3 regions of the Pontibacillus sp. HN14 genome follow, and region 3 is predicted to be linked to each of the others. Evidence: riboswitches for the same ligand, from Rfam matches in the RefSeq annotation. Region 3 holds a riboswitch; each other region holds the start of a gene.
What was found. A riboswitch is a leader RNA that binds a small molecule or an ion and turns the genes downstream of it on or off. The one in region 3 is predicted to bind S-adenosylmethionine.

Region 1: another riboswitch for S-adenosylmethionine. It lies ahead of LQ226_RS00060 (methionine ABC transporter ATP-binding protein); the one in region 3 lies ahead of LQ226_RS15690 (methionine ABC transporter ATP-binding protein).
Region 2: another riboswitch for S-adenosylmethionine. It lies ahead of LQ226_RS01460 (Na+/H+ antiporter NhaC family protein); the one in region 3 lies ahead of LQ226_RS15690 (methionine ABC transporter ATP-binding protein).

What each region holds. Positions count from the first base shown of each region.
Region 1 covers NZ_JAJOLR010000001.1:4,955-15,125, reverse strand. The annotation lists gene LQ226_RS00085 (GerAB/ArcD/ProY family transporter) at 212-1,330, shown strand; gene LQ226_RS00080 (GerAB/ArcD/ProY family transporter) at 1,327-2,430, shown strand; gene LQ226_RS00075 (M20 family metallopeptidase) at 2,801-3,997, opposite strand; gene LQ226_RS00070 (MetQ/NlpA family ABC transporter substrate-binding protein) at 4,022-4,852, opposite strand; gene LQ226_RS00065 (methionine ABC transporter permease) at 4,869-5,531, opposite strand; gene LQ226_RS00060 (methionine ABC transporter ATP-binding protein) at 5,521-6,540, opposite strand; SAM riboswitch class I at 6,692-6,799, opposite strand; gene LQ226_RS00055 (hypothetical protein) at 6,958-7,233, opposite strand; gene LQ226_RS00050 (ArsR/SmtB family transcription factor) at 7,414-7,731, shown strand; gene LQ226_RS00045 (NAD(P)H-dependent oxidoreductase) at 7,859-8,410, shown strand; gene LQ226_RS00040 (DUF4083 family protein) at 8,469-8,648, opposite strand; gene LQ226_RS00035 (LTA synthase family protein) at 9,148-10,171, shown strand, end outside.
Region 2 covers NZ_JAJOLR010000001.1:283,978-294,148, reverse strand. The annotation lists gene LQ226_RS01485 (MFS transporter) at 1-396, shown strand, start outside; gene LQ226_RS01480 (hypothetical protein) at 502-675, opposite strand; gene LQ226_RS01475 (helix-turn-helix domain-containing protein) at 644-1,924, opposite strand; gene LQ226_RS01470 (C40 family peptidase) at 2,410-3,312, opposite strand; gene LQ226_RS01465 (YflT domain-containing protein) at 3,526-3,873, shown strand; SAM riboswitch class I at 4,038-4,146, shown strand; gene LQ226_RS01460 (Na+/H+ antiporter NhaC family protein) at 4,259-5,551, shown strand; gene LQ226_RS01455 (sigma-70 family RNA polymerase sigma factor) at 5,798-6,394, shown strand; gene LQ226_RS01450 (hypothetical protein) at 6,391-7,122, shown strand; gene LQ226_RS01445 (S-layer homology domain-containing protein) at 7,270-9,582, opposite strand; gene LQ226_RS01440 (ABC transporter permease subunit) at 9,982-10,171, opposite strand, start outside.
Region 3 covers NZ_JAJOLR010000005.1:147,233-157,403, reverse strand. The annotation lists gene LQ226_RS15735 (3-hydroxyacyl-CoA dehydrogenase/enoyl-CoA hydratase family protein) at 1-577, shown strand, start outside; gene LQ226_RS15730 (acetyl-CoA C-acetyltransferase) at 597-1,772, shown strand; gene LQ226_RS15725 (acyl-CoA dehydrogenase family protein) at 1,786-3,570, shown strand; gene LQ226_RS15720 (arsenate reductase family protein) at 3,920-4,279, shown strand; gene gcvH (glycine cleavage system protein GcvH) at 4,353-4,736, shown strand; gene LQ226_RS15710 (DUF2553 family protein) at 4,795-4,968, shown strand; gene LQ226_RS15705 (ribonuclease M5) at 5,147-5,506, shown strand; gene LQ226_RS15700 (thioredoxin family protein) at 5,521-5,832, shown strand; gene LQ226_RS15695 (TlpA disulfide reductase family protein) at 5,940-6,350, opposite strand; SAM riboswitch class I at 6,434-6,540, shown strand; SAM riboswitch class I at 6,765-6,870, shown strand; gene LQ226_RS15690 (methionine ABC transporter ATP-binding protein) at 6,993-8,024, shown strand; gene LQ226_RS15685 (methionine ABC transporter permease) at 8,014-8,682, shown strand; gene LQ226_RS15680 (MetQ/NlpA family ABC transporter substrate-binding protein) at 8,699-9,547, shown strand; gene LQ226_RS15675 (carboxymuconolactone decarboxylase family protein) at 9,635-9,991, shown strand.

The DNA of each region.
Region 1 (10,171 bases), on a different contig from region 3:
GGTCCAGATCAAATCCTTGTTACGTGATTCGTCGAAGAAAAAAGATCTATTTTTATATGTCACTTTAATAGGCATCAGTTTATCTATATTGATCTTGTCCCAGGTCGGGATATCCATACCTAGTCCACTTGAGGGGATCTCCATCGTCTATGATCCCGTCCATCGATTTTTCAAGTGATGATCTTAATTGTTCAGAAAGGAGAGAGGGCATATGGATGGCAGAGAAAAAATCAACGTCAGGCAATTTTTGCTGTTCTTATTCTTGTTCGTCATCGGAACATCCATCTTACTCTCTCCTTCTAATCTGGCTAGCACAGCGAAAGAAGATGCCTGGATTAGTGTAGGGGTAGCCATGGCTATCGGAACGGGGGTTATCCTATTCTACCTCTTAATCAGCATATGGTATCCTGAGCATAACATGGTGGATTTGAATAAGGTATTGTTCGGGAAGTGGGTCGGAACCCTCTTTTCTCTTTTGTTTATGTTATATGCCCTCATTACTGCAGCAACGGTATTATGGACAATCGGTCATTTTATGGTCACCCAAATGCTCCACGAAACGCCTCAGCCGTTTATCCATTTTCTATTCATGTTTGTCGTCATCTACGCCGTCTATCTTGGTATTGAAACGCTCGCGAGAACAGGAGAACTCTTCTTCCCGTGGGTGCTCATCTTGTTGCTCGTCATTTTTGTGTTCAGCATCCCTAGCATTAACCTGGATTATGTAGAACCTTTGTTAAGCAGCGGGGCGAGTCCAATCGTGAAAAGCGCTTGGTTCGACCTTACTGTTTCGACCTTCCCTCTTATTGTTTTATTTATGGTCTATCCTAAGCTCGTCCAAGATAAGAAACACATGGCCAGAAAAGTCATTATAGCTTACCTCCTTGGTATGTTAATGATTATGACTGCGACGTTTATTACCACCTCCGTGCTCGGAGTGGAATATACGGCCCACCATATCTATCCGACTTATGTACTCGCGAAAACGTTAAATGTAGAAGGGTTAATTCAGAGGGTGGAAGTTATCATTGCGATCTCCTGGATCTTAACGATATTTTTCAAGCTATCCTTATATTTTTACGCGGCTGTCACTGCTTTTTCTCAGATTTTCGGGGCTAAAAATTACCGCTCCCTCACGTTTCCTTTTGGCCTTTTAGTCATCGCTTTATCTCTCATCGTATATCCTAGCAGCATTTATGCGGCAGAATGGAACCAGACGACATGGTTGTATTACTCCACGACGTTTGGAGTTCTCTATCCGATTCTTATCACTATCACAACACTCGTGAAGAAAGTGTTCAAACGTTCTCTGAAAGGGGCTTCCCGATGAAAGAGTCCATTACTCGTTATCAGTTCATTTCCCTTATCATCCTCTTCGAATTTGGGAGCTCGATTATTGTAGGATTAGGATTTGAAGCAAAGCAAAACGCATGGCTCTTTATCTTGTTAAGTATGGCAGGTGGACTCATCCTTTATGGACTATTCACTCGATTCGTGTCCTTTTATCCGGACACCCCATTCCCCCAAGTCATACAAATACTCGCTGGTCCGGTCATCGGCTACATTTTGGTCTGGGGGTATATTCTCTATTTCTTATACATCTCAGCACGCGTCTTACGGGACTTTACCATATTAATTTCCCAGACGATCTTACACGAGACGCCTCTCTTCGCTGTTTCATTGTTGTTTATGATTGTAGTGGGCTTCGCCTGTTATCTTGGCATAGAGGTGATTGCCAGATCAGGAGAGCTTTTTCTCCCTTACGTATTGTTAATGGGAGGACTATTCCTCATGTTTGTCTTTATCATGGATCTGCCGAAAATCGAACGACTTGAGCCGTTTTTCAATATAGGGGTGAAAGAGTTACTCTCTCTCGTTTTCCCACGCGGGGTGTCGTTCCCGTTCGGAGAACTGATTGTGTTTGCCGTGATCTTCCCTCACTTGGAGCATCCCTTAAATAGCTTCCGATATGGCGTTATCGGTATTCTCATAAGCGGGATCATTTTACTGATTATAAGTGTGACGATTCTTATGGTTCTTGGCCCGACCATTGCGATGAATTCAACGGTCCCGCTTCTTGACACCATCTCCCTAGTAAATATCCAGGGAATCATTCAACGCATGGACCCGATCGTCATCATCATTATGGTGGTCACCGGCTTCTTTAAAATTACGATTTTCTTCTACGGTGGAGTGACAATGCTTCAGTATTTATTCAAGCTCCCAAGGAGAAAAAGCAAGGGGTTAATCGGATTTATAGGCCTCCTTGTCATGACCGTGTCGATGTTAATTAGTGAAAATATCGCCGAACATTTGAAAGAAGGATTAGAGATCGTTCCTCTTTATGTCCACGTCCCTATGCAAATGATCGTTCCAAGCTTGTTGCTACTCCTTCTCTTTATTCGTAAAAGAAAGATCCAAAAAAAATAGGGGGAAAGGCACGATTTACTATCTCAACAGTAAACCGTTCCTTTCCCCCTATTCCCTGACCTTTACACAACCTTCTTAAGAAGGCGACCGATCATTCTTGGAATGAACGTTACGATGGCTACAATCTTGTCGATTAATTTGTGTAACATGTGAACTCCTCCTTTGGTTTGTTAGTTGTTCTTTTCACCCATCGTGGTGCTATTAAACACTTCAGGAGGAATATGAGTCATAGGTTACACGTTTTGGGTATTCCCCAGGAAATATTTCTACAACGATAGACACGTTTCGATTCATAAAATGGGAGAATGTTTCCGTTTGCGTTAGCTTAAACAAAAAAAGGAGTCACCCCATATCGAGATAACTCCTTTTATCAACCATTCTTCTTCAGTTCAAATTCTTTCTGAACCTCTTGCAAGGATTCTTCGTTCGTTAGTAATTCAAGGCCAGTTAAGGCAAGTGCTTTTGATCCACGAAGAAGGGCTAAGTCGCCACGTTTTGAAATGGCTGCTTCTCTGAATGCGTCGGTGTGGGGGACGAGGTCAGAGGAGCCGATTTTGATATAGGGGTGGATGGTTGGTACGACTTGGCTGATGTTTCCTGCATCGGTTGAACCGATCCCCTCGCGGCCTTCTTCGATATAGTTCTCTCCAAGGGCTATGATGTGCTCTTTGAAGATTTCATCAAATCGAGTATTCAAAACGAGGTTATCGACGCCGTTTTGAATGGGTGTGACTTTTACAGAAGCTCCGGTTGTTAAGGCTGCTCCTTCTGCGATGCGTTTTACTTTTGCTGTCACTTCGTTACACGCCTCGCGGGTAGCGGCTCTTACAAAGAAGCGTGCTCTTGCGTAGTCAGGAACAATGTTTGGAGCGACGCCTCCATCTAGAATGACACCGTGAAGACGTACGTCATCTGTGACGTGTTGGCGAATGGCGTTGACTCCGTTAAAGAGCTGAATGACACCATCTAGCGCATTTATCCCGTACTCTGGCTTCGCTGCGGCATGGGCTGATTGACCATAGAATTCAAAATCTAGCGGATCAACAGCCAAGGAGTCAGATGTTCCGTTCGTCTGATTGGATGGATGAACCATCATGCACGCATCAAGGTCCTGAACAAGACCGTGTCTGACAAATGTCCCTTTCGCACTTCCATTCGGTCCCCCTTCTTCAGCCGGGGTTCCGAGGACGACCACCTCTCCTCCAGTCTGGTCGAGAACTTTACTAAGGGAGATCGCAGCAAGTGTGCTCGTTGTTCCAATAATATTGTGCCCACAAGCATGCCCAAGTCCAGGTAAAGCATCGTATTCTGCGAGAAAGCCAATTTTCGGTCCTTTCGCGCTCCCTTTTTTCCGAGCGATAAAAGCTGTCTCATGTTCCGGGATGCCTCTTGTAACCTCGAATCCTTCTCCTTCTAACAGCTTACACAACGTTTCACTGGCAAAATATTCTTCATTCCCGATCTCTGGATTCTGATGGATGCGGTGACTCACATCTAAGTAGACTTCCTCGCGGTCATCCACATAGCCCGTCACGACTCCTTCAAGCGTTTTCTCTACTGTACTCATGCCGTTCACTCCTTTTACTGGCGATTACCAGCCAATTTTCTCTAATGATACGAACGTCGGGATTAAAGAATCGTTATACGTTTCACGAATGTGTTCAGCTGTTTCTTCTGTTTGATAGATCTCTACAATTTTTTGATACGCTTCTTTATCTGCTTCATCAGCTCGTGCTGCAATAATATTAATATAAGGGGTCGCTGTGTCTCCTTCAATAAATACCGCATCCTCAACAGGGACAAATCCTGCTTCAACAGCTACACCGTTGTTAATCACACTTGCAGCTACATCTGGTAACACGCGAGGTGTCTGCGCAGCTACAACTGGAGTTAATTCTAAATTCTTTGGATTCTCTTCGACTTTCTCTAATGATCCGTTCCCATCAAAGTCTTCCGGAAGTCCAATCAAGCCAGCTTTCTCAAGAAGAAGTAGTGCCCGGCCCATGTTCGTTGCTTCTTTAGGTAACGCAATCGCGCTTCCTTCTGGGATGTTACTTAGGTCTTCATACTTTTCTGAGTAAACGCCCATTGGTGCAATAAGCGTCGTTCCAATCGGCTCAAGATCGAGGTCGTGTTCTTCAATGAACGCATCGAAATAGGAAACCGTCTGGAATGCGTTTAAATCAATATCTCCATCGGCAAGGGCAAGGTTCGGTCGAACGTAATCGGCAAACTCGACAAGCTCAATATCAATCCCTTCTTCTGCTGCACGTTCTTTAATCGGATCCCACAAAGGTACTCCAGAACCACTGACTCCAATTTTAACGGTTTTGGTCTCCCCTTCTGCTTCCGTACTGCCGCACCCTGCAAGGGCCGCTCCTAATGTTGTTAATACTGCGATGAATACAATCCACTTTTTCATATGTAATTTCCTCCTTTTATCGTCTACGAACTGCTTTTGATACGTAATTTCCTAATGTTTGAACGGTTTGAACAATGATGACCAACAGGATCACCGTTATGATCATGACGTTTGTCTCAAAGCGCTGGTACCCATAGGCAATCGCTAAATCTCCAAGACCACCGCCTCCTACAAAACCTGCCATCGCCGATGCTCCGACAAGGCCGATTGTTGCGATCGTGATGTTTAACACGAGAGAGCTTAATGCTTCTGGCAAAAATACGCGTAGAATGATTTGCCAGGGTGTGGCTCCCATCGATTCTGCTGCTTCTACAACCCCTGGATTCACTTCTAGCAAACTACTCTCAACGAGCCTTGCAATATAAGGCGCTGAGAAGAATACAAGGGGCACCACGGCTGCCGCTGTCCCAATTGAAGTACCGACAATAAATCGAGTGATCGGTAGAATAGCAACAAGCAAGATAATGAACGGAATTGAACGGAAGAAGTTCACCACGCCGTTTAATACAGTAAATAGAGGGCCATTCTCTAGCAGTCCATTCTTCCTCGTTACAACGAGAGAAATCCCAAGGGGTAATCCAATTACGACCGCAAACAGTAAAGCGATGCCTACCATAACGACAGTCTCTTGTGTTGCCTCTAAAATCTTTGGCCAAAATGTAGCTAATTCAACTTGCATTTCTTGTCACCTCTTTCAATGTAACGGATTGCCCGATTGTATGAAGGGCCTTAAAAATTTCTTTCTCTCCTCCAATAAATTCGACAATCAGACTTCCAAATGGTTCACCTTGCAATTCAGTTATTTGCCCGTATAACACATTCACTTCAACATTGTGCTGAGCCGCAGCTCTATAGAGAATGGGCTCAGATGCTTTTTCCCGTAAGAACGTAATCCGGTACACATGGCGGGTACTGTCTAGAGCCTCTAGAATCGAATCCGGAATCTTATCGTTCATCACCGAACTCACAAAGTTCTTTGTCGTCTGATGCTTGGGACTAGAGAAAATATCAAAGACCGATCCTTCTTCGATCACCTTTCCTCCCTCCATTACAGCAACCCGGTCACAGATCTCACGAATGACTCCCATCTCATGGGTAATCATTAAAATCGTAATCTTATACTGATCGCGAATTTCCTTTAACAAATCAAGAATCGCATCCGTCGTCTGAGGATCAAGCGCCGAAGTCGCCTCATCACACAAGAGGACTTCAGGAGACCGGACAAGGGCGCGCGCAATACCTACACGCTGTTTCTGACCGCCGGAGAGTTCATCTGGATATTTCCCTGCTTGATCAGCTAAGCCAACAAAATCGAGAAGCTCTTTCACTTTAGCTTCCACATGTTTCCCTTTTTGTCCGTCAAGAAGTAAGGGGAAAGCAACGTTTTGATAGACGGTTTTCGATTCTAGCAAATTAAAATGTTGAAAGATCATGCCAATACGCCGCCTGACTTTCCTTAGTTTTGCCTTTGGCAACTTGGTCAGGTCCTCCCCGTCTAACTTCACCTCTCCAGATGTAGGGCGCTCAATGAGATTGACGCAACGAAGGAGTGTACTTTTCCCCGCCCCGCTAAATCCAATTACGCCGTAAATAGCTCCCTTATCAATTGATAGGTCCACTCCATCGACTGCTCGAATGATTTGTTCATCCTTATGGTACACTTTCTCAATATTGTGTAACTCGATCATGCTGCCTGCCTCCTTTAATACTGATAAAACAGATATGATAACTTGGTTTTATAGCTAAATCCGGTCCATTTCACTCCCTTATGGACAATAAAAAATCCCCTCTTCTTAAAAAAATAAGAAGAGGGGATTTACGTATATGTAGATCCGTCTCTTCTCATCTTTCAAGCGTATGCTTGAAGGAATTGGCACGGTGCCCTGTTAATCAGGATCCGTTGCCGAGGTTTCAAAGGGCCATTCCCTCCACCTCTCTGGATAAGAAGATTGTATGCATATGTGTTTTTCGTTAATCCATATGTTACAAGTGTATCATAAAAATGTCAAAGGATTTTTCAAACTTTTTAGTTAAAAATTTTAATAATCGTTAAGTGAGCTATGAAACGACTGCGACTCTGACAATTACGGATTTCTTTTCACAGGTTATCCCCAGATAAACATTAAATAGCCATTAAAGGCTGCTAATGCAACACTTAGTACAAGGGTTAAAATCGGAATGATTCTCCCCTTTCCGTTTTCTTGTAAGACACCTGCAACCCCGACGATCAGACCGATAATCGCTGTGTAGCGTGTAAGATGTGAGAAGGTGACAATCGTTAGAAGTCCTTCTATGGAGCCGACAATTAAAAGCGCGAGTAATTGCCCGACGAAGATCGCTAACATAAATAAGGCCAATTTCCCAGATAATGCTTTTGGCATGGTTCTTCTCTCCTTTTTTTAATTATGTAAAGGGAATACCCTTCTCTTGAAGAAGCTATGCCACAAAATTGCATATTGTTAAAAAAAGGTTCTAAAAGACTCTCAGTACACAGGACCCTTTTCAACTATCAAGAGTCCACTGTCTTGCCTTCAAGTATGATAATCGATACAATATGAATTATGAAAATACCTTATCATCCACCAATTGAAAGCGTAACGTTTACAAAAGTTTTGCAGGCCCTGAGTGAACCGAACCGAGCTAAGATTATCCGGTGTCTTCGGGACACGCATGAGAATAACTGTACCCATTACACGCTTCAACTTCAATTACCGAAATCAACCGTATCTCATCATATAAAAGTATTACGAGAAGCCGGGCTTATCCAGGCCAGAATTGTAGGAAAGGAGCATTTTTACTCCATACGGACAGAAGAAATTGAAGGAAAGTTCCCTGGATTACTCGACGCGATCGGAAAAGTAAATGAAGAAGATTTATAGCGTGTTCGGAGAACCACCATTTTTTGGTGGTTCTTTTTTTGTTTGCATTCCACTTAATAGGGTGCTATAGTTTAAAACAGTTCGATGGTTTTCGAACAATAAAACTATATGATAAAGGATGTTTAAGATGAACAATATTCTAGTTATAAATGGACACGAACCATACCCAATTGCTGAGGGACGTTTGAATAAGACGCTTTATGATGAAATTGTAACCAAGCTCTCTTCAAAATATGAAGTCAAAACAACAGTTGTAAGTGAAGGCTACGATGTAAAAGAAGAACAAGAAAAATTCAAATGGGCTGATACCATCGTTGTTCAAACACCGATGTACTGGTTCAGCCTTCCTGGTGCAACAAAGACTTATATGGATTCAGTTTATGAACCAGGTATTTTCTTCGGCGGTGGAGGTAAGTACGGAGAAGGTGGCCTGATGACCGGAAGAAAGTACATGTTCTCTACAACATGGAACGCTCCAAAAGATGCGTTCAGTAAAGACGAAGAATTCTTTAAAGGCCAAGATCTCGAAGGAGCAATTGATCATCTTCATAACATGCAGAAATACGTCGGTATGGAACCACTGAAGAGCTTTGGCGCATTTGATGTAATCAAAAACCCTGATATCGATACGTATATGACAGAACTTCGTCAGCATCTTGCTGAAGTGTTTAATGTATAATAACGGATACACAAAAGGAGAGAGGCTCCTGCCTCTCTCCTATTATATATTCCCCATGTCATTTCTTCTGAAATTTTTCCGTCAACCCATCCACTTTCTTCTCCACACGTTCCAACCGATCGCCGACATTTTTTTGAAACGTTCTCCTAAGGAAATACGTAAAGGATACTAGGAACAAAACGATGAGCCCAACAATCAAAAGGAGCCACACCACACCTAAAAGCCCAATACCAGACAACAGCCAACCTCCTCTCTTCCTTATTATATAGTAGAACACCCGAGAGCATTTAACAAAAAACGGAAAAAGATGATCGTGTCAGACACCCTGCGGTGCTTTACAACACGAAAGGGTGTCTGGCACGCTTCACTTGGCTAAAGTAGAATTTATAGTTTAGAAGGTTGAGAATTGGTGAGTATAAAGGAGGATACCGAGGACAGGCTTTTTTAATTTACTATTTATGTAAAAAATAACCTTTGATATTATATTAAATGCATGTTAACTTTTTGTAAGGTCGAAGGCATTAAAGAGTGACATTTCTATGAATAAAGTCTATTTTTATAGGAATATTGGCTAATTTTAGTAGTGTTCCCATTGACCTTTTCAAAAATCGTTCTATAATGAAATTCTAAAGAATTTGTAAATGTAGGATCTCAAGTACTTTGACTATACAGATAAAAAGCACGATATCCTCAATCACAATCAATCATGGAACCAGGCGATCAAAGGAGGATCACACATGAATAAAAGAGTAGACCGATTGCTACAGAATGGACTATTCTTCTTCCTCATAGCGACAGTTTTGCTATGGGCCAAATCGTACTTAGCATTCAGATTTTCTTTTAACCTAGATTTAGAAAACACAACGCAAGAATATATCTTGGCTCTTACACCACTAGGGTCGATTTTATTTTTCTTAGGACTTAGTTTTATCTTTCCAAAAGCGAAACGGATTAAAGCGTTTCTAACCTTATACTTCATTATGTCGTTTGTGTTATTTGCAAACGTCGTGTATTACCGATTCTTTAACGACTTCATTACCATCCCGGTATTGATGCAGTACAAGAACTTCGCTCAGCTTGGCGGAAGTGCTAAGTCATTAATGAGCTTTACAGACTTACTGTTCTGGGTTGACGTAGTCGCATTAATGGTTTGGGCACGCATGAAGAAAGGTACGCTCACACTCAGCGTGAAAAAGCGTACAATGGGCGCTTTATTTGCTACCGCGCTTCTAGCCATTTCATTAAACCTGAACATGGCGAACGACGAACGTTCTGAGTTATTAACACGTACATTCGACCGTGCGATGTTCGTAAAACTTATGGGTGTGTATAACTTCCACCTATACGATTCTATTATGACAGCGAACACCCAGAGTCACCGCGTTTTCGCTGAAAGTGATGAGTTAACAGAAGTACGCAGTTACTTATCCAGTCAGAAAGACCCGAAAAGCGAAAACTTCGGAGAACTTGAAGGCAAAAACGTTGTTCTGATCTCAATGGAATCCTTGCAGAACTTTATTATTGATTACAAAGTAAACGGCAAGGAAGTTACTCCATTCTTAAACGATTTAGTAAGAGACAAAAATACGCTTTACTTTAATAACTTCTACCACAACACAGGTCAAGGAAAGACATCAGACGCTGAGTTCACAATTGCGAACTCCCTTTATCCACTTCCTCGTGGAGCCGTCTTTACGACCAATGCTGGTAACGAGTTCAATGCAACACCTGAAATTCTAAAAGAAAAAGGCTACACATCTG
Region 2 (10,171 bases), on a different contig from region 3:
TCTAGAGGACCAAGCATTGTGATTTATCCGTCGCTCGTTCTATTTGCACTTGGTTTGCTTACGTTAAGTATTACAGATTCATCCTTTATGCTATTGCTCTCAGCTACATTCATTGGTCTTGGCTATGGTAGCCTTGTCCCTTGCTTCCAAACGTTAGCCATTCAATCTGCCGACCATCACAGAAGTGGACATGCAACAGCGACATTCTTCACATTATTTGATACAGGTATCGCCACCGGCTCCTATGTATTAGGCATAGTAGTGTCGCTACTTGGATATCATTCGTTATATTTTATAATGGGATTATTCGTTTTCGTTGTGATGTACCTTTATAAAGTTATGACGAATAAAAAAGCAACACGACTAAGATCGCAATCGACCGTGCACTCCTCTTAATCGCGTTGAGGTAAATCGTTTGAATTTGACAGATATTCACTTTTGATCAGAGGAATAGCTCATACAAAAAGCCCCGAACTCAACCAGAGTCCGGGGCTTTACTACTTAAATGTCTGTTAATTCAATTGTGCAAGGTTCTGGCTCTTCGTCTAATGCCTGCGCAGTAAACCCACCTATTGCTGAAAAAGCGATCGCCCCAATAGCTAAAGCTGAAATCATCCATTTTTTCATACTTTCCCACTCTCCCTTAGGTAATTGATAATTTTTTATGTGATTCATTAGCCAGAGTCAAGTAATAACAAGCATCCTTATACCTCTTGTGTTTCTGCAAGCACTCAGCAAGCAGTTCACAGTAGAGTCCGATATAGAATTGGTTTTCATTATCGATAAAATAAGGAATGACTGTTTCCCTTAAATAATGCTCCAGACTAATGAGATCCTCTAAGACCCGGTATTTATACACCTGAAAATAATATCGAAGGATTTGAAAATCCTCTTGTTGATTGATCATCATTAAGCCTCGATCAATCCATTCTAATGCTCTTCCTTGATCACCTAAGGCGTAAAGAGACTCCACAATAGAAGCAATACTCGTTAATTTCCCTTTACTATTCTTATTCTCCTTATAGATCAAGCTCTTCTGAAAATAATCAATTGCTTTCTCATGATGAGAAAGAGCAGCGTGCAAGGAACCTAAATTATGATAGGCGATTCCTTTTAAATAGGAACTTTGCAGGTTACCAGCAGCTTTGACAGCTAGCTGAAAGCACTGATCCGCTTGCTCAAATTGGCGAGTACGCTTATAACAAATCCCAAGTAAAATTTGACAATCTCCACTACGTTTAAAATCAAATTGAACTGTATATAAATTTAGTGCCAACCTTGCATAATGAAGAGCCAGTGTCACATTTTGCAAAGAGGACTCATTGATCGCGGTCACGAAATACAAATCAGCTCTTTCACTATCACTTAATGTGTTCTGATATCCGATTGCCAACGCTTTCTTGTAATATTGCTGGGCTTCCTGATACCTTTCTTGAACATGGTGGTAGAGACCATAAAACTTCATATAATAGTAATGATGTTTCTCTTCAAATAAATCTTGCATCCTTTCTAATCGGTCCATGAGAACCGGCACTTCTGAAAGGTGGCGCATATGGAGATGATAGCGAACTTCATAGAGTTTAAATAATGACAAGGTACTCGGAGTGGAGAGTGTGCTTAATTTTTGCTTTAATTTCACATATTGCTCAGTCGCCTGGTCCGTTTCCCTTTGTAAAATAACGGTGTACCATTCTTGCAGTTCTTGTTCAAGGACCCCTTCATCTAGTTCTTCTTCAAGCGTTTCTACGGGGATATTCAATCGATTAAAGAGTAATTGAACAATTTCATCACTTGATTTGGTCAGCCCGTTCTCAATCTTACTTAAATAGGAGATTGAACAAATTCCCTGAGCTGTTTCCTCAAGCGTGCGGTTTTGGTTCAGCCGATGTAACTTTATCGTTTTCCCAACTTCAGAACCTTTCAATGTAAAGATCAACTCTCTCTCTGAAGAAGCACTTACTCTTTACTAGAGCATATGCTTCCTATCTCTCTCATACTCCTCTCACACCTCTCTTTATTTTTGGGAAAACCTAGAAGAAAAGACTGATAAAATCACCCTTTTGTCCCTTTATTTTCCCAAGCATATAAATGAGTATAGGATGTAAGTTAGACCCATCATAAATAAAAATTAGAAATATATCAATATTCTGATAATTTTCGATTCTTAAGTAGCAGGAAATTAAGACCAATTTTCACACATTAACTTAACAAACCACACCCATTGACCTAAATGAGCGCACATTCATTAGTCCATTGGACCCTACCCTCTCAAACGTCCTTAAAACTCTTATGTTTTACTTATTTACAGCCTGGGTAAATAACAAATAGAGATAAAATACTGAACTAAAAAGAGCCTCCTTGGAATGAAACCAAAGAGACTCTTAAACCGTCATACTAGTAAAGATTTAGTTACTTATTATATTGAAAAAGAGTGTCGTGTAAGGCTGTTGCAAATTCCGCACGAGAAGCTCGCTCATCGTACCCATCTTGTTTCATTTCGTCTGGGTTTCCACCTGTAACTTCTAATGCATTCTTAATCATAATTGCCATTTGCCCATGTGTAATGAATTCATCCGGTTTGAACAGTCCATTGTTAAAACCGTGAATAATGCCAAGTTCTTTCATTGCCGCAATTTGGCTAGCAAAGGTATGGCCAGCACTCACATCAGAAAACGGCTCTTGATTACTTGCCTCAAAACCAATGATATTGTTAATTAATGCAGCTGCTTGTCCTCTTGTAACAGGTTGGTCAGGCTTGAACGTTCCATCACGGTAGCCATTAATGATTTCATTCTCCACCAATTCTTTGATTGCTGTATAAGCTTCATTATTCTCATCTAAGTCATCAAATAATGCATTAACATCGAAGTTTTCAACTCGGCGCGCTGTTGCATACTTCGGACCCCAATAAGAATTATTCAATGATACGACGTCCACCCCTTTACTTGAAGTCGCACTAATGAAGTTATTATTTCCTACATAAATTCCCACATGAGAGATTCCTCTCTTGTAAGTATTTTTGAAAAATATTAAATCACCAGGTTTTAAGTTGCTTTTACTTACAGCTTCCCCTACAGTAGCCTGACTTCCTGTCGTACGTGGAATTGAAATGCCTACTTTATTATATACATACTGAGTATACCCAGAGCAGTCAAATCCGCTTGCGCTCTGTCCTCCAAAGACGTATGGTACCCCCATATGTGTTCTAGCTACGCTTAACAACTTGTCCGAATTGGTTGCAGCTCCTACTACAGATGCACTACTGAATGTGAACATAACGGCCATTCCACAAGCAATGATCTTTTTCAACATATTCCCCACTCCATCTTTTTCTAGTATCGTCTGTTTTTTCTACTAGGACCATTCTAACAAAAGATTGTTCGTCATAAAGTTACGGTTATATTACAATTTGTTTTCATATAAGTCATATTTTTCACATAACTCTTACAAAAACCATCCAAATGTTTCACAATACCTCTACAGGGAAGTGAAAAAGTGGAATAATAATGAAGGAGGAACTTTACAATGAAACCTTTTGTACGAGAGTACCAGAATGACGAAAAGCTTCAAAATGACGTCCAGAAATTAGCGGATAATGGTGTTACAAAGGATCATATCTATTTAATGACTCACGATGATGACCGCACTGAACGCCTCGCAGACAATACCGACGCAAATACCGTTGGAATAAACGAAATGAATATGGGAGAGATTGTCGGCAACCTTTTCAACAAAAAAGGTGACGAGCTACGTAATAAATTACAAGACCTCGGATTTTCTCAACACGAAGCTGAAACATACGAAGAACACTTAGATGAGGGAAAAGTCCTATTAATGGTTACAGATTCTCAAGACATTCAAAATATTATTTAAGAGATCATCCCAGTGTCCCATACACTGGGATTTTTGTTTTCCTTATAAGGGAAGGGATACAGAAAACATCTAAAAAGGTTGGACTTTTCTTGTATATCCATTGACAGTGCCCTTCTAAGTAAGTAAACTTAATCATTGCATGTAAAACAAAAAATGAATACTCCTTCTTATCACGAGAGGCGGAGGGACTGGCCCTACGATGTCTCGGCAGCGGGCTCATTTCATATGAGTGCTGTGCCAAATCCAGCAAGGTTAACACTTGATAGATGAGAAGAGGAGCTCGTATAGATTGCCCTCTTCTGATTAAGAAGGGGCATTTTTTATTGGACATGGATGAGTAGAACCCAACACACTCGACAAACTACCAAGAAAGAGGTGCAGCAACATGAATACCAACAAAGGAAATCCACTCGCCCTGTTACCCTTAGGGATCTTCTTAGTCATCTTTGTAGGTTCAGGTATCATTACAGGTGATTTCTATTATATTTCTATCTTGATTCCGGCTTTACTTGCAGCTATTGTAGCGATCCTGCAAAATCGTAAAAAACCTACGTTTGAAAAAGTTGAGCAGTTTGCCAAAGGGGCAGGCCATCCTGACATTATGATTATGGTCTTTATCTTTATACTAGCAGGCGCGTTCTCTTCTGTTGCCAATAGCATAGGAGCCGTTGACTCCACTGTAAACTTGGCTTTAACCTATTTACCTGAGAATTTAATCATTGTAGGAGTCTTTATCATCGCGGGCTTTATTTCCCTCTCTATGGGAACTTCAGTCGGGACCATTAGTGCTCTTGCTCCCATTGCTGTTGGAATTAGCGCTGAAACGGAATTCTCCGCTGCGTTATCATTAGCAGCTGTTGTTGGAGGGGCGATGTTTGGAGACAACCTATCCATCATTTCAGACACAACCATTGCAGCTGTTCGCACGCAAAAGACAGAGATGAAAGATAAATTTAAAACGAATTTCTTTATCGTTCTCCCAGCCGCGATTCTTACCATCATTCTGTTAATTGTACTCACATCTGGTGGCGAATCTTCTGTGAATCCAGACAGCTTTAATGGATTGAAGGTCATCCCGTATATTGGTGTACTCATTGGTGCATTAGCCGGACTTAATGTTATGGCTGTATTAATTGGAGGGATCCTTTTATCTGGTGTCATTGGAGGAATAAGCGGCGACTATTCACTTGATGCCTTCATGACCAATATTACATCTGGGATTAACTCGATGTCTGAATTAATCTTTCTTACAATTATCATTGGTGGAATAGTCGCCATGATTAACCAAAACGGCGGAATCCAGTTCCTCCTTCACACATTAACCAAAGGCATTCGATCTAAAAAAGGTGCCGAAGGAAGTATTGCAGGGCTAGTCGCGACTACAAACCTTGCAACAGCAAATAATACCATCGCCATTATTACAACCGGTCAACTAGCTAAAAATGTAGCAGATGAATACGAGATCGACTCAAGAAAATCGGCAAGCTTGCTTGATATATTCTCTTGTACCGTTCAAGGCTTAATTCCTTATGGAGCTCAGCTGTTAACTGCAGCGCAGATTGGAGAGCTATCGCCTATCGAACTGCTTCCTTACTCTTTCTATCCGATCTTAATTGCGGTATCAGGAATTGTAGCCATTCTAGTTGGATTCCCAAGATTTAAAAAAGCAGCTGCATAATGAAAGAGTCAGGATGTAATAAACATCCTGACTCTTTTTATTTCTACTCCCATAAAGTGAATGATAAACTTTACATAATGATTCGAACCAAGGATGTTAGAAACCCCTTTATCATAGGCCGCAAAAAAGGTTTCAAAAAAATTATAAAAAATTTCATTAAAAGTGAATCCCGTTGTGGAAACGTTCCGTCTTATTATTGAACGCACCCACAACCGAAGGATACATGGAATGAAAGGATGAACCAGGATGGGAGAAAAGGCTGCAATGGAAAAGCCCCCTTCTCGCCAAAACGACTCACTAAATTTACTAGAGATGGATTCAACAGAAGCTTTAGAAAAGATTATGGATGAGTATGGTGATGACGTGAAGCGCTTTGTTTACACCTATGTTAAGAATAGCGCAGATACAGATGATATCACGCAGGAAACGTTTCTGACGGTGTATAAGAAGTTACACACGTTTCAAAGCAAATCATCCTTACGAACTTGGATCTTTTCTATAGCCATCAATAAGAGTAAAGATTATTTGAGAAGTTTCCATACGAGGCATGACAACCTCTTTCAAAAGATCAAATCGTTTATTACAGAGACACAGGACGATTTAACACCTGAAACATTAGTTATGCGTGATGATGAATCCAGTGAGTTAATAAACCAGATCTTGAAACTTCCTCTTAAATACCGTGAAGTACTCATCCTTTATTATTTTAATGAATTTTCCATTAGAGAGATCTCTCAATCTTTGAATCAAAAAGAATCCAGTGTTAAAACCCGTTTAAATCGTGCCAGAAAGAAATTAGCTGAGCTATTGAATGAGGCAAGTCTCCAAAGGAGTGATCAATGATGAGTGTGGATCGGCAATTACAGGACTTGAAAGAGGACTATCACAACCACATTCCAACCTCCTTCACAGAGAAGGATAAACAACGCGTCTTTCAAGCGATTAGTCATGAAACGCAGCCTGAAAAACCTAAAATGAAACATTATTTGTTTAAGCCTGCTGCGATGACCGTGTATGCGACAGTTGTTCTACTTGTGGGCGGCGTAACTGTAACGCAACTTGAACCGTATAGTTCAAGTCCTTCAACGGAAACACCTGAAACATTTGACTCTGCCGGAGGAGGTTCCAATCCTGTCTCTGACAGTCAAAACAAAGCCATGATCTCCAAAGAAATCTCAACAGACTTTGAAGTAGGAGATCAAATAAACGGTATGATCCTTCAGGATATACAACCAAACTCCCTTTCTTTCAGCGGAGAAAAGGTGTTATCTGGACATATCGTTACAAAAGAGGGTACACCAGATCAATATCTGTTTCATATAAGTGATTTAACCAAAAGGGAACTGCCTTTAACAGAGGACCATGAGGGTGTACTGCTCCTCTCGTTAGAGAACGATACCCAGTTCCAAGATTTGTTGGAGAAAGCTGCTGCAGATGAGTCATTTGTAAAGTTTATTACCTCCAATTACAGCTACCAAAGTGGTGAAGCTGGAGCTGATGCCAGCCGATCCATTACAGTAGCGGGAGTCATCTTGAACGGTGAGTACCATGTGGTGACTCCCAAGAAGTAAGTTAGTTCCTCCCAATTTTAATAAATGAAATGCTGTTGCTCCGGTTTGCGATAAGGCCGGAGCATTTTTTTGTTCAAATCTCCATTTCTTCTGCTTCCTATCCCCCGTGAAATTGAAAACCCCCAGGCATGAGCCTGAGGGTTTTGCTTAATAGCGATCTTCATTTAATGTGGGTTCAATTTCCAAATACTTCAGCAAACTTACCGCCGCTTCTGCTTTCGTGATCGATTCGTTTGGCTCAAACGCTCCATCTTTTCCGCTCATTAATCCAAGTCGAGTGGCAAGAGCTACATGGCCTTCATATTCCATTTCAGATTCATCTGAGAAATCTGCTTCGAAAATTCCTTCTTTACTTGCAAGGTTGTCATAACCTAGTGCCTTAACAAGAAGCTTCGCGACATATTCACGCTCTGCTTCTTTTTCAGGATAGAATTTTTCCTCGTCTCCGTCGAGGAAACCTCTCTCTATTGCCGTCGTTAAATAGCGGTACAATTCAGTACCTTTCTCTACATCCTCAAATGGCACCTCATCACGTGAGCTGTAATAATAATCGTCAAAGCCTAGCCCCTTCATCATCAGCTCAATCACATCGGCCCGGGACAGAACTTCATCTGGATTTACTTTTCCATCTTCTACTTCAATCATATTATATTCGACTAACGTGCGGAGAGCTTGTTCAGCTGGATGTCCCTCTATATCTGTTACCTCTTTAGTATTTTCTACCACAGGTTCCATCGTCTGTTCATCAATCCAAACACCCTTCGTTGCGTCAAAGAATCTAGGAGACGTATAGAAGCCTGCATCAAGAGATGGTTGGTAGACAAGCATCGCTTCATCTTTATCATTATTTTCTTCTTTCTCCTCTTTCTCATCGAAAGGAGTGAAGTACTGAAGTTTTAAATCGTACTTATCAAGTAAAGTCTCTTTTGCTTCTTCTTTAGAGATGGCCTTATCTTGGTCTGGGAACTGAACGTCATCCCATTGTAAATTGTAACCGATGACTTCTCCTGTATCAGCCGCTACCGATACATTCACACCTTGATTTTGTACTGGTAGATCGTTTACCTGACGTTCAAAGTTTACGTTATACGATACAACTTTTTCGTCTTCCCCACTTTTTCGTTCATGAGGGGTGGAAACATGAATCTGATCGAGTTTAGATGGGGCTACTTCTTTGACGAACGAAATGGCAGTTTCTTTTGCTTTTTCTTTTGTCGTGTTGACTTCAAAGTCTTCTGGAACGCCTTCATAATACTCATATTGACGATTATCATAATTGAGTATTTCACCTGTCGTAGCGTCTACTGCAACATGGACTCCGGTTGGACCATAGTTTCTTTCCCCAGTATCTCTCCATTCAAAGCGCCATGTTGGATTTTCATTCGATCTATAGTTGTTCTCATCGTAATTCGAGAAAGCCAGTTCGTAGCCATCAGGAAGATCAACAAATGCTTTTACTTTCTTCATGGCTTCTTCTTGGCTTAACTCTTCTTCTAATTCTTGTAATGGTTCTGCTTCTTCAGCTACAGGTTCTTCTGATACCGCGTACTTATCTTTGTCACTTTCGTCTATTTCACTTAAAGGAGTCCCTTCGTGATTAATCCATTCACCTGTTTGAGCATCAATCTGACTTAGTCCATAATTTTCTAAGCCATCTTTCTTCGTTGGTACGTAGGTTAAATACGCTTTGACATCATCACCAGCACGAGCGGAGTAATGATTCACCCCATAACGAAGCTCTACGTCAAAATCCTCTTTGAAGAGTTCAAATGCTTTCTCTTTCGTAAGAACATTTTTCACTTCTTCAAACTTGTCCACTTCATCCCATCGATAATAAATGTCTGTTACGTCTCCATTTCCACTCACCGTCACATCAATGGAATTATTCGGGTAGGAAACGCCATTTACGAGTTGATTAAACTCAACACGATACTGATAAGTTCGACGGAAGTTTTCAGTACTACGCTCTTCGCTTCTTTCATTAAGCTTCAGCTCACCAATCTGATCGGAGTAACGTTCTTCTATGTAGGACTGAGCAATACTTGTTGCTTTCTCAAAATCTACTTTAGGAGGGAATGTGCGCTCTGATTGATCGGATTCTCTGTGAATATTCATCCGTATCACATCACCTGTATCAGCGTTGACATTGACCGAAATATGCTCAAAGTTCTTTCCTTGCTTCGACCAATTAATCTCCCATTCTTTTACTTGTTCCCGTCCGTTAAAATGGGAGTCAAAACGAACATCTTCCTGTTCAAAATCCTCGGCAACTTTAACAAAGTCTTTTGCAATTTTTACTGCTTCGTCTCTCGTAATATCCGCTTCTTTCATTGCCTCTTGTAAGGCTGCCGTTTTCATATTTTCCACTTTCACATCTGAGCTTGTGTCTGCCCATACAGGTGTAACCCCTCCTGCTAATAAGGCTGTACATAAGGCTCCGGTTATCCATTTTTTCTTCATGCATCTCTCCCTTTCTTATAAGGCCCACTTGTAACCTATGAAAGTACAAAGAAGATGATGATCTATTCTTAAGGTGACGGTCTGATTCTACTAAGCTACATTAGGCATAAATTTTGCTTCATTAGTATAGACGAAACAGATATCCATATGGTTCCAATTTTTCCATCATTTTAGGTGAAATAGTAATAAAGAACTAGTTCATCTAGGGGGTTCATTATTAAATATTTCCTAACTCCCCATAGAAAAAGCACAAAGCCTTTAGACTTTGTGCTTTCCATTACGAATTCGAGTTCTTAATAAAAGTTTATTACATGGCAAAGCTTTTAGTGTAAATAAATAGAAGCGTTAAAAACATCATCGCCATTAGGGGTATAGCAAACCATCTGATCATTGTATTCATTACAAATCACGCTTCTTAAATGAGTAGAGTGCTAACATAAGAGCGATAAACCCGTACACGATCGTATAAACAATCATAACGTTATTCGGAGCTGAAGCGCTCGCAAACATCCCTTGTTGAGCTAGACTAACCGGATTATCCGCTGTATCGAACAAGAAAACGGTCATTTTTCGGTACATCGCATCGACC
Region 3 (10,171 bases):
CTATATGGGGCTTGTTGAACCAGGAGTTGGTCTCATACCTGGTGGTGGTGGAAACAAAGAACTTTACATTAAGCATTTGCGAGGCATCCCGAAATCAGTTGATTTTGACTTGCAAAAAGTCGCAAACGAAGTGTTCGAAAAGATCGCTACTGCCAAAGTCTCTACATCGGGAGAAGAGGCAAAAGATCTTGGTTTCTTAGATCAACGAGATGCCATTAGCGTGAATGGAGATCACCTAATCCATGATGCAAAACAAAAGGTTCTAGGTCTTGCCAAGGCAGGCTATAAAGCACCGAAACGTGAGAAAATCCCTGTAGTGGGCGAGGCAGGTTATGCAACGATGCTACTTGGAGCTAAAACGATGGGCTTTGGTGGATACGCCTCAGAACACGATATCAAAATTGCTCAAAAGCTCGCTTATGTGTTGGCTGGAGGCCAAGTCGCTCAAGGGACGCTTGTTGATGAACAGTACTTATTAGATTTGGAAAGAGAAGCATTCTTAAGTTTAGTTGGGGAACCGAAATCTCAGCAACGAATGCAACAAATGTTAGTTAAAGGAAAACCACTACGCAACTAAACAGATAGGGGGAAGTATTGTGAAGGAAGCTGTAATCGTTGCAGGTGCCAGGACGCCTGTTGGAAAAGCTAAAAAAGGAACGCTTGCAAATACGCGTCCAGATGATCTTGCCGCTCTGACCATTCAAGAGACATTAAGGCGGGCAGAAGGGTATGACGGTAATATCGATGACGTTATTATCGGCTGTGCCATACCGGAAGCGGAGCAGGGCACAAATATGGCCCGAAATATTGCCGGATTAGCAGGTTTACCGAATGATGTACCTGGTATAACCATTAATCGTTACTGCTCAAGCGGACTTCAAAGCATAGCTTATGCATCTGAACGTATTATGTTAGGACATAGCGATTCAATCATTGCTGGTGGTGCAGAGTCTATGAGTCTAGTACCTGTCCCTGGGCATGTGGTAAAGCCTAACGTAAAACTTGTTGAGAATGCGCCAGGTTACTACATGGGCATGGGATACACGGCAGAAGAAGTTGCGAAGCGCTTTGGTATAACACGAGAAGAGCAGGATGCATTTGCGGTGAGGAGTCATGAACGGGCTGCTCGTGCCATTAAAGAAGGAAAATTTGAAGACGAAATTGTACCAGTCGATGTTATGCACCGCTTTGTAGGGGCTGATAACAAACAGCACGAAAAGCAATTAACGTTTAGTGTGGATGAAGGCGTCAGAAGCGGCACGAATATGGAAGCACTCGCTAAACTGCGACCTGCCTTTTCAGTAGGTGGTTCCGTAACAGCGGGGAACTCGTCTCAAATGAGTGATGGAGCAGCATCTGTATTAGTCATGGAAAGAGGAAAAGCAGAAGCAGAAGGCTTAACACCTCTTGTTAAATTCCGTTCATTCGCCGTTGCTGGTGTAGAACCAGAAATTATGGGTGTAGGGCCTGTGAAAGCCATTCCAAAAGCGTTAAAGCTTGCTGGTTTGAGCCAATCAGATATTGGACTATTTGAGTTAAACGAAGCATTCGCATCACAGTCTATACAAGTCATTCGTGAACTTGGACTTGATGAAGAAAAAGTAAATGTTAACGGTGGAGCCATTGCTTTAGGTCATCCACTTGGGTGTTCAGGTACTAAACTGACTTTAAGCTTGATTCATGAAATGAAGCGTCGAAATGAACAGTTTGGTGTTGTCACAATGTGTATCGGTGGCGGAATGGGTGCTGCCGGAGTCTTTGAACTTATATAAGGGGGAAACCATAATGAGTGAAACAAAGGAAAGAGTATTTAAAGGTGGAAGCTTTTTAGTTGAAGATTTACAGGCAGAAGATATTATTACGCCAGAAGACTTTACAGATGAGCATAAAATGATTGCTAAGACTGCAGAGGATTTTGTTTTAGGTGAAGTGGTTCCAAAGATTGAGAACCTTGAAAATCATGAATTTGAGCATTCTGTTGCCTTACTTAAGAAAGCGGGAGAACTAGGCTTACTAGGAGTAGATGTACCAGAAGAATATGGTGGTCTTAACCTTGATAAGATTAGTTCATCTCTTATTACTGAGAAATTCTCAAGAGCTGGTGGCTTCTCCGTTACACACGGTGCTCACGTAGGTATTGGTTCACTTCCGATCGTATTCTTTGGTAATGAAGAACAAAAGAAAAAGTACCTTCCTCTCCTTGCTACAGGTGAAAAAATTGCTGCCTACGCTCTAACTGAACCAGGCTCTGGATCGGATGCATTAGGAGCGAAAACGACAGCTAAATTAAATGAAGCGGGTACGCACTATGTGTTAAATGGAGAGAAACAGTGGATTACAAACTCAGCGTTCGCTGATGTATTCGTTGTTTACGCGAAAATCGATGGAGATAAATTCACAGCCTTTATCGTAGAACGAGACTATGGTGGCGTTTCTACAGGACCTGAAGAGAAGAAAATGGGGATTAAGAGTTCCAGTACTCGTACCCTGATCTTAGAAGATGCAGAAGTTCCAGTCGAAAATGTTTTAGGCGAAATTGGTCGAGGTCATGTGATTGCCTTTAACATTCTAAATGTTGGGCGTTATAAGCTAGCTATTGGTGGTGTTGGTAGTTCAAAACGCGCTCTTGAACTTGCCGTTAAATACGCGAATGAAAGAAAGCAGTTCAAAACGCCAATCTCTAGCTTCCCGCTTACACAGGAAAAGCTAGGCACCATGGCTGCTAATACGTATGCAAACGAAAGTGCGGTTTATCGAACTGTAGGTCTCTTTGAACAGCGAATGGGTAAACTAACTGATGAGCAATTGAAGGACGGAAAAGCAATCGCTGAAGCGATTGCTGAGTATGCAATTGAGTGTTCGTTAACGAAGGTATTTGGTACTGAACTGCTGGATTACGTTACGGATGAAGCGGTTCAAATCCATGGCGGATATGGATTTATGGCTGAATATGAGGTTGAGAGAATGTATCGTGACTCTCGAATTAACCGAATTTTCGAGGGTACAAATGAAATCAACCGCATGATCGTTCCAGGTACACTATTGAAGAAAGCTATGAAAGGTGAACTACCTCTTCTTCAAAAAGCTCAAACGTTACAAGAAGAGCTTATGATGATGATGCCAGAAGAGCCAGGTACAGAAACATTAGAACAAGAGAAATACTTGTTAAAGAACGCTAAGAAAATAGGCCTCTTAGCAGCAGGATTAGCAGCTCAGAAATTCGGTGAGAAACTTGAGCAAGAACAAGAACTTCTTGTTAACATCGCAGATATTGTAGGGGAGATCTACAATATGGAATCAGCAATCTTACGTACAGAGAAAGCTATTCAATCAAGCGGTGAAGAGAAAAACATGCAAAAGTTAGCTATGACTCAAGTTTATACACAAGAATCATTCAATCGCATTGAAGCACATGCGAAAGAAACGCTAATTGCAAGCGAAGAAGGAGATTCCCTGCGCATGATGCTATCAGCCCTTCGCAAACTAACGCGTCACACACCAACAAACGTTATCAAGAAAAAACGTGAAGTTGCAGCTAAAGTAATTCAAGAAGAGAAATACGTCCTATAATTGACCAACCCAAAACCCTCCCATTTGTTTGATCAAATGGGAGGGTTTGTTTTTCATATAAGCTTACTTAGCATAGGACTTGAAGCTGTGCTTTGTTAATTTGGATGAGGTCATAGCCTCTTAGCAATGGAATATGTCAATTGTGCATGTTTTTGTTAATCCCTATTTGGCAGAAGTGGTTCGGAAAATTGCGAGACTCCTGCGGCATGAGGAAGCTGTCTTGTCCGTACGGTCCTAGGCGCCACGCTTGCACATAATTTTACCCTATGGATTTGTTGTCTAATAATTAGGAAGCTACGGTAAAATATGATAAAATAATGGCACATATTATAAAAAAGGAGGTCCTTCTATGGCGTTAACGGTTTACTGGTACCCACAATGTGGTACGTGTAAAAAAGCGAAGAAATGGTTGGATGACCAAAACATCTCTTACGAAACGATACATATAGTTGAACATCCACCATCTGAAGATCAGCTAAAAACGTTAATTGAACAAAGTGGCTTACCAGCAAAGAAGTTTTTCAATACGAGTGGCAAGAAATATCGTGAACTCGGCATGAAGGACAAACTTCAAGATGCGACTGAAGCCGATATGAGATCTTGGCTAGCATATGATGGTATGTTGATCAAGCGGCCCATAGTTACAGATGGAAATCAAGTAACAGTTGGGTTTAAAGAAGAAACGTTTGAAAATACTTGGAAGTCTTGATGAAGTAAAACATCTGGCTCTTTGAGCCATGTTTAATACATTTAAAATGTAAAAGTAAAATGGAGGGTTATGAATGAGCGTACCAAAAGAGTTGTATTATTCAGAAGAACACGAATGGGTGAAAGTAGAAGGAGACAAAGTACGTATTGGTATTACAGACCATGCACAATCAGAACTAGGTGATATCGTATTCGTTGAACTACCTGAAGTAGGAGATACAATTGAAGCAGATGAACCTTTTGGTAGCGTTGAATCTGTAAAAACCGTTTCCGAACTTTATGCGCCGATCTCTGGTAAAGTTGTAGGCATCAATGGTGAGCTTGACGATAGTCCTGAGTTTGTAAACGAAGCGCCATATGATAAAGCTTGGATGGTTATTGTAGAACCATCTGACCAGTCGCAAATTGAGAAATTAATGTCAGCTGATAAATATCAAGAAATGATTGCTGAAGACTAATATTGGCATCATACTATCCTCAATCGTAGGACACCTTAAGCACAAGGGGTGAACTAAGATGGAGAATAATCGTCAGTCTTCCGCACCACGAACTCGGTCTGCAACAGTACCGGGAGCGAAGGTTACGAACACCACTAAGCACAAGCAACAGAAGCAATCGTGGAGAGGGACAAGTGATCCTTCTCGCGTTGATAAGTATGTAGATTGTGATGAAGAAAACGGTTGGTGTTAAGGGAAATGGCAGTGGGGCTCCACTGCCATTTCTTTATCTATATGTTCATCATCAGGAATTTTATTTATATCAATAGCGGCCTATTTTTTATTATTTTTGCGGTGAAGTGAGAATTTATAATCCAAATCACATATAGTAATAAGAAACACTTACGTTGGAAAAAAGACAGGTGGTTGCGATGAACGAAATCAGTGCACTTGAAAAAGTGATTATCGTAGAGGGCAAAACTGATAAACAGCAGATTCAAAAAGTAATTAATGAAGATGTTGAGATTATATGCACAAATGGAACATTAGGGGTAGAGCGGCTAGAACAGCTTATTTTGGACTATGACCTGGATCATAAAGACGTCTTTATACTAGTTGATGAAGACCATTCAGGTCACAAGTTACGAAAGCAACTCTCTTTCGAACTTCCTCATGCTGAGCATATTTATATAGATCGTTCATTTAGAGAAGTGGCTGCTACTCCAGAAGCAGAGTTAGCTTCAGCTTTAGTAAGCAGAAGTATATCGGTTGATCCTATTTTTTTAACATAGTTAGGTGGTTTTCTTTGCAAACAGTATCTGACCAACCTTTAAACCAGTTCACTCAAAGTGAAAATGATGTTGATTTTCTTTTTATTCATAGCCCCTTTTGTGGGACTTGTCATTTGGCAAGAAAGATGTTGGAGACAGTAGAGGCGATAAAAGAAGTCCCTCTCAGTGAATTGAATGCAGCCGTTCACCCAGATTTTATGTGGGAATACCAAATAGAAAGTGTCCCATGTCTTTTAATACTTCGCAAAGGAACGACGCTCGAGAAATTGTATGCATTTCACTCAGTGCCTTATCTCTATGAAAAAATGAATTATTATCAGCTATAATAAGAGGCTGTCCAATAGGACAGCCTCTTCTGTATGTCTGCAGTTATTGGCGAAAGATGATTTCCCGAGAAATAATTAGGCGAATCGTGTCTGTAGCTTCTGTAGAACTACAGTAATGTACCAATGGTTTTCATGACTTCCATTACGTCTGCTTTATCTCCAAAGGTTGCTTCAATCATCCCTTGCTGATTAATAACTACAGTTGTAGGGACGCCTGTACATCCGTAAAGGTCATAAATTTCACGTCCTCGATCAATCAAGGTAGGTTGAGACAGAAATTTATTAGCAAACGCAATACCTTCTTCAGCGTTTCTTTCTCTTCCGGTTACATTAATCGTCATCATTTTGACTTCATTTCGATTTAAGGACTGATAAAAGTGTTCTTTCTTTGGAAGGTCTCTTGAACAGTCTGGACACCACGAAGTAAAAAAAGTTAGAACGATTACTTTACCTAAATCTTGTTCCAACTCATATTGACTACCATCTGTAGCTGGAAGTGTGAAGTGAGGTGCTCTCATGTTGCTTGCCTCCTTAACCTATAAATATTGACTCATTAACTACCACCATGCTAACATATATCCTAACTTTATATCGATTTCAGATCTTATCTGGAGAGGTGGAGGGACTGGCCCTTTGAAACCCGGCAACCATCCTGTTTTTTAGGAACGGTGCTAATTCCTGCGAAGCGAAAGCTTTGGGTGATAAGAGAGTTGACGTGATTTGCGTTTCCCTCTCTTTGGGAAACGTTTTTTTATATTTATGTAGTAGAAAGTGATTATTGTGTAGGTTGACGCTCGCGTAAAGAGTTTAGTGGGTAAATTCTGAATGAAACGAATTGAGTGAAAGTTTTATATTGACTGAATGTTAAAGCGCATGCTAGAATTCTTTCTAGACTTAAAAGAGTTAAAGCGTTAATTGAATAAAGGATTTTACTCTTATCACGAGAGGTGGAGGGACTGGCCCTTTGAAGCCCGGCAACCATCAAACTTTGTTTGAAAGGTGCCAAATCCTGCTAAGCATAGCTTAGACAGATGAGAGGACGAATCGGTTTAGATAAACCTTTCTGTCCTCGTGTGGGATAGGAAGGTTTTTTTATTAGGGACCCATATTTGAAGAGGGTAGGGTCTGGGCGTTATTGCTTTTGAAAAGGAGGAACAACCGTGATCTCAATCAAGAATTTACAGAAAGTTTTCAAATCTGGTACAAACCAAGTTCAAGCGGTTGATGATGTGAATTTGAACATCGAAAAAGGAGAAATTTACGGAGTAATCGGATATAGCGGTGCTGGTAAAAGTACTTTTATTCGCTTGCTTAACCGACTAGAGGATCCAACAAGCGGTGAGATTGTAATAGACGGGGAAGACATAGCCAACCTTAGAGCAGGACAGTTACGGAAAGCAAGGCAGGAAATTGGAATGGTATTTCAGCACTTTAACCTTCTTTGGTCTCGCACTGTCAGAGAGAATATTGCTTTTCCTTTAGAAATAGCAGGTACACCAAAACAGGAGCGTCAAGAGCGTGTAGATGAGTTGATTAAACTCGTCGGTTTAACAGGAAGAGAAGATGCTTATCCTTCACAACTAAGCGGGGGTCAAAAGCAACGTGTCGGTATTGCCAGGGCGCTGGCTAACAGGCCAAAAGTTCTCTTATGTGATGAAGCAACCTCTGCCTTAGATCCTGAGACAACGGATCAAATCTTAGATCTGTTAGTAAACATTAACGAACAGTTAGATTTAACGATTATCCTCATTACTCATGAAATGCACGTTATTCGTAAAATTTCACATAGGGTCGCGGTCATGGAAGAAGGAAAGGTTGTGGAAGAAGGGGATGTATTAGACGTCTTCCTTCATCCTAAAGAGAAAGTTACGAAACGCTTCGTAGAGCAAATAATGGGTGACCAGGAGCAAGATGACACCATGGAAACGATGCTAGCTGAGTATCAAACTGGGCAAGTCGTTCGTTTGCACTTTGTGGGTGAGAAAACCAATCAGGCTCTCATTAGTGAAGTATCGAGGGAGTTTCCTTCCGTAAGCTTTAATATCTTGCAAGGGAAGATCACTCAGACTAAAAAGGGTGCTTATGGAACTCTGTTTGTTCACATCGATGGAACAGATGAAGATATCAAGAAAGCCATCCAGTATATATCAGAAACGTCTGTCGAAGTTGAGGTGAATCATAATGTTTCATGAGTTATTTCCAAACGCTAATATAGAAGATCTTGTCACTGCTACGAAAGAAACCTTATATATGACTGCTCTCTCAGTAGTAGGGACCTTTATATTAGGACTGCTACTTGGTCTTCTGCTTTACTTAACATCAAAGCAGAACATATGGGCAAATAAACCATTGAACTTTATCGTCGCTACGATTGTAAACGTGTTTCGAGCGATTCCGTTCATTATATTAATTTTACTCTTATTCCCTTTCACTGAGTTTTTAATTGGGACAATTAGAGGGCCGAATGCGGCGCTTCCAGCTTTAATTATTGGTGCAGCTCCTTTCTACGGTCGTCTCGTAGAAATAGCTCTTAAAGAAGTAGATAAGGGAGTGATCGAAGCTGCTAAATCGATGGGAGCTAAGACATCGACGATTATATTTAAAGTGTTGCTTCCGGAATCGATGCCAGCCCTTGTTTCGGGGATTACGGTAACATCTATTAATTTAATTAGCTATTCAGCCATGGCCGGAGTTATTGGAGCCGGTGGCCTTGGAGACCTGGCTTACCTTAAAGGGTTCCAGCGCTGGGATTTCGATGTTGTCTTCTTAGCAACGATATTAATTGTCATTATTGTATTCCTATTCCAATTTGTTGGAGATTTTATATCAAATAAATTAGATAAACGATAAAAAGGAGAGAAAAAGAATGAAGAAGTTTTTAACGTTATTCCTTAGTGCTTTATTTATTTTCGCACTTGCAGCTTGTGGATCAGCTGAAGAGGACTCAAGTAGCAATGGCTCAGAAGATTCTGGCTCAGAAGATTTGGAAAAAGTGGTTATTGGTGCTTCAAGTACACCGCACGCAGAAATCTTAGAGAAAGCTAAGCCGATTTTAAAAGATAAGGGAATTGACCTTCAGATCGATACCTATACGGAATATATCCTTCCGAATAAAGATTTGGCTAGTGGGGCAATTGATGCGAACTATTTCCAACACACGCCTTATTTAAAAGAACAGAAAGAAGAATTTGACTACGATTTCACAAGCCTTGGACCTGTTCACAATGAACCAATGGGCGTATATTCAAAGAACATTACGGATATAGATGAGATTCCAGAAGGCACTGAAGTGATTATGCGTCGTTCTGAATCTGAGCATGGTCGTATTCTTTCATTATTCGAAAAGCAGGGTCTAATTACGTTGAAGGAAGGCGTAGAGAAGAAATCAGCTAAAATTGATGATATTGCAGAAAACCCTAAAAATCTGAAATTCAGTCCCGATGTTGATGCCGGTCTTCTACCGCAGAACTATGAGAGAGAAGAAGATGCACTTGTAGCCATTAATACAAACTATGCAATCGAAGCAGGTTTAAACCCGACTGAAGATTCCTTGTTTATTGAAGGGGACGACTCCCCATACGCGAACCTTCTTGTGACTAGAACAGAAAACAAAGATAGTGAAGCTTTACAAACTGTTTTAGAAGTTCTTCAATCAGAAGAAATTCGTACATTCATTAAAGAAGAATATAATGGAGCTATTGTACCTGTGAAATAATTAAAACCATCTACTCCCTCCTTGGATAGAATGTAAACTCATCGCTCATAATAGTGGTAGTTACTTTTATCCTGGGAGGGATTTTTTATGGAACAACATCAAGCACAGAACTCAACGGAAAAAGCGTTACTTACGTACAAGCATGGTATGGGATTATTCCAAAAAGAAATGCCAGACTTGGCTCATCATTTTAGTGAATTTTCGGAGGCTTGCTTTAAAGAAGGCAAGATCTCAAAAAAAGATAAACAATTGATGGCTTTAGCTATTGCAGTTGTAGCTCAAGATGAATATTGCATGATCTATCATTCTAAGGGTTGTCTTGATAATGGAGCCACAAAAGAAGAGATGATGGAAGCGTGCGGTGTGGCAGCAGCTTTTGGAGGAGGAGCAGCTTTAAGTCAAGCTGTAACTCTGGTAAATGAGAGTATTCAGGAACTGCATTAATATCTGAAAATTGCATAAATGAGAGTAAGTAAGAGCAATTTCGATGTATTTTAGGGTACGAAAAGGTATCGCTTTTAGGTTTTGTAAATTGTCAAACCACCCTTTAAATCGCGTTTATATGGACTTTGTTCTGGGAATAAGGTTTATGCTAAACTAAATTGGAAAACAATTGAAGGGATG